Regions from separate parts of the Paenibacillus sp. FSL R7-0302 genome, predicted to be linked through region 2. Evidence: predicted binding sites of a transcription regulator. Region 2 holds the regulator's gene; the other holds the start of a gene.
What was found. Region 2 encodes LexA, which represses DNA repair genes until DNA is damaged. Its sites were predicted from a motif close to CGAACATATGTTCG; they were not measured.
Positions count from the first base shown of each region.

Region 1: the regulator LexA is predicted to act here: its motif matches at 2,516-2,529, upstream of MKY96_RS05080 (ImmA/IrrE family metallo-endopeptidase).

Region 1 covers NZ_JBBOWB010000001.1:1,167,051-1,171,466, reverse strand. Annotated here, with positions in the region: gene MKY96_RS05105 (glycosyl hydrolase) at 1-1,000, opposite strand, end outside; gene MKY96_RS05100 (NucA/NucB deoxyribonuclease domain-containing protein) at 1,142-1,582, shown strand; gene MKY96_RS05095 (hypothetical protein) at 1,669-1,857, shown strand; gene MKY96_RS05090 (hypothetical protein) at 1,905-2,060, opposite strand; gene MKY96_RS05085 (YjfB family protein) at 2,230-2,406, shown strand; gene MKY96_RS05080 (ImmA/IrrE family metallo-endopeptidase) at 2,550-3,092, shown strand; gene MKY96_RS05075 (hypothetical protein) at 3,185-3,349, shown strand; gene MKY96_RS05070 (undecaprenyl-diphosphate phosphatase) at 3,360-4,163, opposite strand; gene MKY96_RS05065 (hypothetical protein) at 4,354-4,416, opposite strand, start outside.
Region 2 covers NZ_JBBOWB010000001.1:2,442,935-2,447,350, forward strand. Annotated here, with positions in the region: gene MKY96_RS10675 (hypothetical protein) at 123-371, shown strand; gene MKY96_RS10680 (hypothetical protein) at 387-746, shown strand; gene MKY96_RS10685 (hypothetical protein) at 838-1,059, shown strand; gene MKY96_RS10690 (hypothetical protein) at 1,171-1,389, shown strand; gene MKY96_RS10695 (L,D-transpeptidase) at 1,469-1,807, opposite strand; gene lexA (transcriptional repressor LexA) at 1,995-2,621, opposite strand; gene MKY96_RS10705 (LysM peptidoglycan-binding domain-containing protein) at 2,819-3,235, shown strand; gene MKY96_RS10710 (DUF896 domain-containing protein) at 3,345-3,554, shown strand; gene MKY96_RS10715 (hypothetical protein) at 3,602-4,129, shown strand; gene MKY96_RS10720 (HAD family hydrolase) at 4,165-4,416, shown strand, end outside.

The DNA of each region.
Region 1 (4,416 bases), 1.3 Mb from region 2:
TATTCCGCATAAAAGCCTGAATCACTGCATCCTTATTGCGCTCGTACAGCATCTTGCCCCAGGTCATCTGATAGCTCCATTTGTTCTGCGTGCCTGCCAGCACAGCTGGCGGAGGAAGCTCTCCGTTCTCGCCGATGGCGATCAGCTTGCCGCGCCCCAGGTCCCAGAGCGTATCATGATGGCTTGCCTTGTAATCCCCCTCGAAAATATCCGCCGCCAGCACATCCACTCTGCCGCTGCCCGGATAATATTTCGCCGGCTCCTCACTATTCTTGTTCTTGGCATTCGGACTCCACACCCACAGCAGATTGTGCAGCTTATGATAGACGGTGTACCGCTGGAACATGATCTCCCAGAGGGTCACGAAGGAGGACTTCTGCCCCCACCAGAACCAGCCGCCGTTCATCTCATGATAAGGTCTCCAGAGGACGGGGACACCGGCGTCATTGAGCTTTTTCAGGAAAACAGCTACCTTATCGAGCTCGGCAATCAGCGCGGTATATTCGGGGGTTCCGGGTGTGATGTACTTGCTGAAATTAGCTTCGCTGAGGCTCATGGAGACATTCGTCCAGGCTGGTGCGCTGCCCGGCAGGTTGGCATGATAGGTCATCGCTACAATGCCCCCTGCCTTATGCCAGCGGATCGCACTGTCGGTTACTCCCTGCCGCTGGCTGCTGATAAGCTTCTCTGTTTGGCCGCTGATCGGCCCCATCTCATAACCGTGTAGTCCGGCATAGCTGCCAGCCGTATTCTTCAGCTTGTTGTTGATATCATCCGGGCTCTCCAGGTAATCATGCTGACCGCTGATCATTCCCTGGCCCTGCAGCCAGTACAGCGTCTCCAGCAGCTTCCGTGCGGGAGCTCCCAGCTCCGCGTCAGCGGGAGCCATTTGTATTTTGCGAAAAGCCGCTTGCCACTGCACATCACCAATCAGCCGCGAGGCCGAATCCAGCAGGTCCCTGAGGTTGCGCTGTTCCACATTTTCCACCATCCTTTTCATTGTGTTTGTACATATTATGACGAATTATGGAACTTCAGCACGGCAGATGCACAGAATTCGGGCTGTCACAATCCGGTATTCTTACGCTATACTATTCTGGGCACAGGCCTTATACCCATACCAACCTACAAAGGAGCAGATATGAAAGCCAAAAAGTCCATCATCAGTCTCATCATTATCGCCCTGCTCAGTCTTGCCGCCTACCTGCTGGAGGAGAACGGGCAATGGCTGCCGCAGACCCCTTCTGCGAATCCTTCGGAGGTCGTGAAGCTGAAGTTCCCGGCAGACCGCTACCCGGAGACCGCAAAGCACATCCAGAAGGCCATCCGCAAGGGAGAGTCAGCGATCTGCACCATCAACCGCAAGGACGCGGAGGAGAACCGCAAGGCGTCTCTGAAGGGAGTCCCCACGAAGAAAGGCTATGACCGGGACGAATGGCCGATGGCTATGTGTGCAGAAGGCGGAGCCGGGGCGCATATTGAGTACATAACGCCCAGTGATAACCGCGGAGCGGGAAGCTGGGTCGGCAATCAGCTGGAGGCGTTCGCTGACGGTACGCGTGTGAAGTTTATTTTCAAATAAGCCGGCATGTGGGGGATGTTATTCAATTTCACCGCGATACAGCGTAGAATGAAATGGGATAATATAACTTAGATGGAGAGCCGGAAGTGTTCTATATCTGTTATCGGGGCAAAAGGCTGTACGGCCCTATGTCCGAAGCTGAAGCCTTACAGGAATGGTTCGCGCTTGCAGGAACAATCAAAGAACTCTATATCATTGAAACCGATGCAGCTACAGGCAGAATCAAACGCCAGATCGGGCCAACGGCCCGTGCTCATAAGAAGAAAAAGAAATAGCCCTATCCGGCACTGGCCGGACAGGGCTACACTGGCTATTGGCGATTCTAGAACAAACAGGCTTTAGTGATGATAACCAGCAGAATGAACAGAACCAGAATGGCACCTGTCGAAGTCCAAGGGCTTACTACCGGAACGATTGGAGGTCCCTGATTCACTCCACCTACGTTATTTCCACAACCGCAACCATACTCTGCTCCCATAATTAATTCCTCCTCTTGAATATTGAATACAGCACAGAATATGTGGAATTCCGCCCCGTTGCATGGGCCAATTGGCAAAGAAATACCATTCACCTAACGGACAGGCGTCCAGTGGTCGATATAGAGTATGAAGCAATAGCTTCAAAACAAATGGAGGGAGAAATGCCGGATGGATATTGCTGCATTATCCGTAGTGATGAGCCAGTCATCCTTACAGCAGGCCGCAGGGCTGCAGGTGATGAGCCTTGCCAAGGAGCAGGCGCAGAGCAGCGCCCAGGATATGGTTCAGATGCTGAGTCAGGCCACGCACCCCACCTTGGGAAAAACACTTGATATTCGGGCGTAATTCCTTTATGCTTACATACATAGGAACACCCGTTCCATATTTCAGCCGGTGAAGAGTACGCGCTGAACTGCTGCTTAGCCCTTACGGGCTTTTCTTTTGGCCAATAACACGAACATACGATCTTATATCTGGGGTGATTGATTATGCAAGGCTATTATCAGATGACCGCTTTGGAGAAATGGACAGAGGATCTGTACCAGCGCATAGGCATCCGCAAGCCGTCTGACATCTCCATCGATTACATAGCGAAGCGGCTCAATATCTGGGTACACTATCTGGATGTCAGAAGCAAGGCGATTGAGGCTGCGGCCGGAATGTACAGCATGTTCATCGACAACCGTCTTCCTCCCGAGCTGCAGCGGCTGGAATTCCTCCACGAGCTCTGTCATCTGCTGCGGCATGCCGGCAAGTCTACGCTTATGCCCGGAGTGTTCACTCAGGCGCAGAGAGATGAATCCGACCGGTTCATCCTGTATGCCTCCATGCCCTATAGTATGATCTCAGCGAATACGCTGCCCGAGCTTCGTGAGGATGCCGTTGCCGAGCTGGCTGTAGCGTTCCAGGTACCCGTCCCACTTGCTCTGCAGCGGATCGACCAGATCCAGAGACGGATTTTCCAGGGGCAATTAATGGCTGTTATGGAACGTAACGAAGACAGAAATATCATCCACCGACATATTCGCTAAGCAGTGCGGGGATAATACGCTATAGACCCAGAGGGCGGAGATTCCCCTCTAACACAGGGTTAGATTCTACTGTAAAGGGGATCACCATCGACATGGAAGCTATGCAAGTGATTCAATTACTGCTGACTCATCCGGAATACAGCGTGGATGCCGTCCACCCCGAGATCCCGGATTTTGTCGGCATTGAGACGATTGAAGTGGACCACGAGACCCAGACCTTCTCCATCCTGCTGCAGGAGCCTAAGGAATACGGCTGAGTGCAGGATTTTACAGAATAACAATTACATAGAATAGCCCCGCTAACACGAACCGGTACAGCGCGAACCATTCCAGACGTAGCCGCTTAATCAGCTTGATGAACGTGACTACTGCAACCATGGCTACAAGGAAGGACGTCACGAACCCGATCAGCATCAGGGTCAGCGCATCTGAACTGAGTAGATCTCTGCTGTCATACAGGTCAAGGAGGCTTGCTCCGAACATCACCGGCACGGAGATCAGGAAGGTGAAGTCCGCAGCGGCTTTCTGGCTGGTTCCCAGCAGCAGACCGCCTGAGATCGTCGAACCGGATCTTGAGAAGCCGGGCCACAGCGCCAGACACTGGAACAGCCCTATGCCGAAGGCTTGTTTATAATTCAGACCGTCCACGGTCTCTGCCGTTACGGTACTCCTGCTGCGTGCGGCGAAGATCATCAATAGGCCACCGGCGATCAGTCCGATTAAGACCGGCTTGGGGCCAAATAACTGGCTCTTGATCGTGTCCTTGAATAGTAGATAGATGATTAACGCTGGTACCATGGCCAGGATCATATGAATTGCATTCAATCCCTTACTCTTGGCGAAATCCATCTTAAGCATATTCACGCCAATGTTCACATACTTCTTCCAATACAGCAGCAGCACGGCCATTACCGCACCTAGCTGGATTACGATTTTGAAGGTAACCGCAGCCTCCCCCTCAAAATCCAGCAAATCTCCTGCCAGGATAAGGTGCCCGGTAGACGAGACCGGCAAGAATTCAGTCAACCCCTCAATAATCCCTAATATGATTGCTTTGATAGCTTCAGTCACTGGTGAATAGCCCCTTTCGGAAGTGAATCAATATATTTCCAGTATAAGAGGCAGGAAGGAAATTCCCCATCGTTTGACCTTACAATAACGGATTAGGTGTGACATAAATGTCATGTGGCGTTGTGATCACAAAAAAGCCACCAAGCTTCTGGTGGCAAAATTTCATTATGCTCTATTCGTAAAATAGCCGTTATGCTAATTGTGTAATAACAAGATGTGCTGAAACGGGTCTTGTTCCTCCGGCAAGAGGAGT
Region 2 (4,416 bases):
ATAAAGGAATTATAACTTCAGATCAATCCATTTTACATACTATTCCATCTCCTATATACTTAACCAGAAGAGAATCCTAGTGGCAGACATGGGAGCGGATGATGAAGAATACATATAAGATTATGCTTTCGCTGATGCTCATCCTGGCGTTGATAGGTCCGGTGGCTGGGGCGGAAGGAGCGGCTGTGCCAGCGGAGACCCAAGCGAGGCTTATGGAGCAATATGGGCTGGATGCGCCGCCTCTGCCGGTGTGGGATTGGAGCAGCATGGATGTCGGGGGCAGTGGTATTAGCAGTGGGATGCTGTTCGTGTACCGGATGATGTTGAATCCGCTGGGGGTCATGCTGCAAGAGATACTATATATTCTGTAGTAGAGGGGGAAAAGAATGAATTCGCTTTATGATACGCCAATCCCTGCACGCAGAGTCCGCAGGAGATCGGGCGGTAAGTCGTTACTGGTCCTTATCCTAGTTCTGATTGTGATGGCGGTTACGAATCCGGGAAAGGAAGCATTCAGTGAATATTCTGTAAAGAATCTGGAGAATACGCTTGATCAGGAAATAGGCGACGGAATTACCAAACTGGTGGCCCAGCCTGTAATTGAGTCATTGACCAAGAGGGATAACTACATTTTGTTCTCTGTATTCAGTGTACCGGACCTTAAGAATACCAATTTTTTTACCCGGGATGGCGGGGCCACGAAGAAGTATATCGGATTGTTCAAAATCCTGTTTATTAAGCTGTAAATATGGTTTACATATTGTTCCATAACCCGGTATAATTGAATAGATTCGAGACGGAATCTTTAATATGGTTGTGGAACAAGGAGGAACGAAGTTGAATACGGCTTATAAAGTTCTGTCCAGTGATGCTGATCTCTTCGCTGCCGCACTGGCACAGGTACAGGTCTACGTCGTTCAGCTGGTTGATGGCAAACCGCATGTGATTGCTGATTATGCCGGACCTGTACAGAAATGGACACCGGAGTACATAGTGCTGGCCGGAATGACTTATAGACGCGATGAATTTGAATTCCGGGTACGATTGAACAAGAAGTGAGCAGAATTCGCTACCCGCTGTCTGCGGCTCTAACATTACTGCCGAATCACACAATCTTTGGAGTCATTCTTGGCATCTCTTATACTATCCAAGTGTAAAAGAGGTGTAAAGATGAGCCAAAGAGAACGTAACCGGATTCGCAGAGCCATTAATGTCCTGCTGACACAGCGGGCTGTCCTGCTGGAGAGACTGGAAGAAATCAATGAGAATCTGCGCAGAGTGCCTAGAGGTTCGCGGGCCAGAAGAGAGCTACTGGCAGCCAGAGAATCGATCCGCGAGGCCATTCGTTTGAATACGGTGGCTATCCGTCTGTTGAGAAGTGTGCTGTAGTCTGTATCCTCTCTAATTCATAGGAGTCACAGGAACCCTTGGGGCGCAATCTGGCGTCTCAAGGGTTTTTGTGACGTTCCTATTCCCGGATGGTGACACGGGTACCTATAGGTACGAGGGCGGCTAGAGCCAGAACATCTGCATTGTACATACGGATACAGCCGTGAGAGACCATATGGCCGATGGAGGAGGGGTCATTGGTTCCGTGGATGCCGTAGTGCGGCTTGGACAGTCCCATCCAGAAGGCACCGAACGGGCCGCCCGGATTGGGCTGCTTGTTAATGATGGTGTATTCGCCTACAGGCGAGACGGTTAACATTTTGCCGATGCCGACAGGGAAGCCTCTGGTGACAACGTCATTATCCAGCAGGTACAGCATGCGCTGTGACAGATCGACGATAATTCGGTAATTGGGCATACAGATCAGCACTCCTTTGTAACAGGATATGTGCGGAGCTATGCAGCGGTTCGCAGAAAAATGGCCAAAAAGCCGAGTGCGAACAAATGTTTGCATTCGACTTTTTGGCCATTATACAAAGTGAAATGAACAGAAAACAGGCTGCTTCGCATGGTGCGGAGCAGCCTGTTCTTAAGCGGGGAGTAGATTAGTGGATATCGCGGAATAATCCGATGACCCGTCCCAAAATCGTAACGCGGTTAAGGCGAAGAGGCTCATATGCCGGATTCTCCGGCTGCAGCCTGATATGATCCCGTTCCTTGTAGAAGGTCTTGACAGTTGCTTCATCTTCTTCGGTCATCGCTACAACAATATCGCCGTTGTCGGCAGTCTGCTGCTGGCGTACGATGACATAATCCCCGTTCATAATTCCGGCATCCACCATACTGTCACCAAGAACAGATAGCATAAATACCTTGTTATCGCCTACATAATGAGCAGGCAAAGGGAAGTAATCCTCAATATTCTCTGTAGCTGTAATAGGAACACCAGCTGTAACCTTACCCACTACCGGGATGCGGGTAACGGTCTGGACGAATTGATGCACATTCTCTGAATCTTCCTGACCGAGTAATTCAATGGCACGCGGTTTCGTTGGGTCACGCCGGATCAGGCCCTTCTTCTCAAGCCGGTCCAAGTGACCATGCACGGTGGAGCTGGAGGCCAGTCCGACAGCCTCGCCAATCTCGCGGACGGACGGAGGATAACCCTTGCTGCGGACTTCATTACGTATAAATTCCAGGATCGCCAGCTGACGACTAGAAATCTTTGACATCGGTATCAACCCCATATACTATGTTTGGGAAAATTATAACATAGAACTTCCGTTCGTACAAACATAAGTTCTAAAATGAGGAAAATAAGAGAACGAAAAAATAGAGAACAAACGTTCCGAAAAAACTATTGATCGAAACACATGTTCGTGTTATATTATTTTCGAAAGCAAGAACATGTGTTTGGAGGATGATGATCATGTTAAAGTATAGTACATACAACAGCATTTACAATAATGAGGATATCAAGGTGTCCGCTCCCGGTAATCCAACTGCTCATAGTAATGTAACCAAGATCAAGGGCGCGATTCTTCATAGTCTCTCTGCGCTATCATCACTATTCCGTCAGGTCAGCCTGATGAAGCTGCTTCTGGTGCTAATGCTTGTTATTTCGGGATTCACTGTGGTGGGGAATGTTTTTGCCGGTTCGGTCTCTTCAATGAAGCCGGATAAGCGGATCGTAGTCGAACGCGGAGATACCTTATGGAGCATTGCGTTAAGCAACAAGCCTGAGGACATGAAGACAGCCGTATATATAGAAGGAATAATGAAGAGTAATCATTTGGAGAACAGCTTCATTAAGGCCGGAGATATTCTGACTTTACCTTTATACTGAAGGAATGCAGCAGGCTAGTGATCGACTTGGAGAGCTTTCAGGGGGTAGACCTTGACAAGCTCTTTTTCTCATGGCAAAGTTAAAATGAATTTAGAGGGAGGGAAACGTATTGAATATTGACGAATTGGTCGCACGCATCAATGAATTGGCACGCAAAGCTAAGAACGGCGGCCTGAATGAAGAGGAACTGGCTGAACGTGCCAAGCTCCGTGAGATTTACCTGGGGAATATCCGCACTAACTTTCGGGCCCAGCTTGATACTATCGAAATTGTGGACAATCCGGAGCATGAAGAGGGCAATAACGGACTTAAGCATTAGCCTGTTGCCTTTTCATAGATAATACAGGATGACTAGGGGGAACTTACATGGCCCGTTCTTGGGAAAGAATGGTTCAACGCAACACCAAGCAAATTAACCAGCAGCGAAAGAAGCAGGGGAAGGATTCCATTTACACTTCCAGCACAAAGACTGCCGCGAAAAGCATCGATATTTTCAAAGGCCGGAATATTGTATTCCCCGTTGTACTGATGCTGCTTGGCATCATGTTCTGGGTGGTCGGCTCGATTGACGAAGCTAAAGGAAGCGGGATTCTGGCCAACTGGCTGGGGGTAGTGCTGTACTTCCTGCTCGCTGCGCTGCTGTTCTTCCGCCGTCCATTCCTTAAGGTTGAGCGTGCGCGTATCTCTACTATTAAATACAACCGCGAACGCTTCCTGGCTGCGGCGGATATTGAGAAGATCACCTTATCACGCAGTGTAGTTACCATTAAGTATAAGGGTAAGCGCAAGCAGTGGATTTTCTCCAAGCTGATTAACCGTTATGACACCGCTGCGATGGGGGAACGACTGGAGCAGTTCGCCAAGAACAATAATATTGAACTAGTGCACGAATAGGAAGACAGACCAGCATATAGGGAGTGGGAGAACTAATGCCGATTACCGCCGTACTATTTGACCTTGACGATACTCTGCTGTGGGATGACCGCAGCGTGGAAGAAGCCTTCCGCTATGCTTGTGAGGCTGCTGGAGATTCCGTTGATCCGCAGGAGCTGGAAGCTGCTGTACGCAGAGAAGCCCGTGCCCTCTATGAATCCTATGAGACGTATCCGTTCACGAAGCTGATCGGAATTAACCCATTTGAAGCGCTGTGGGCGAACTTCACTGCCGGTGAGCAGCCGGAG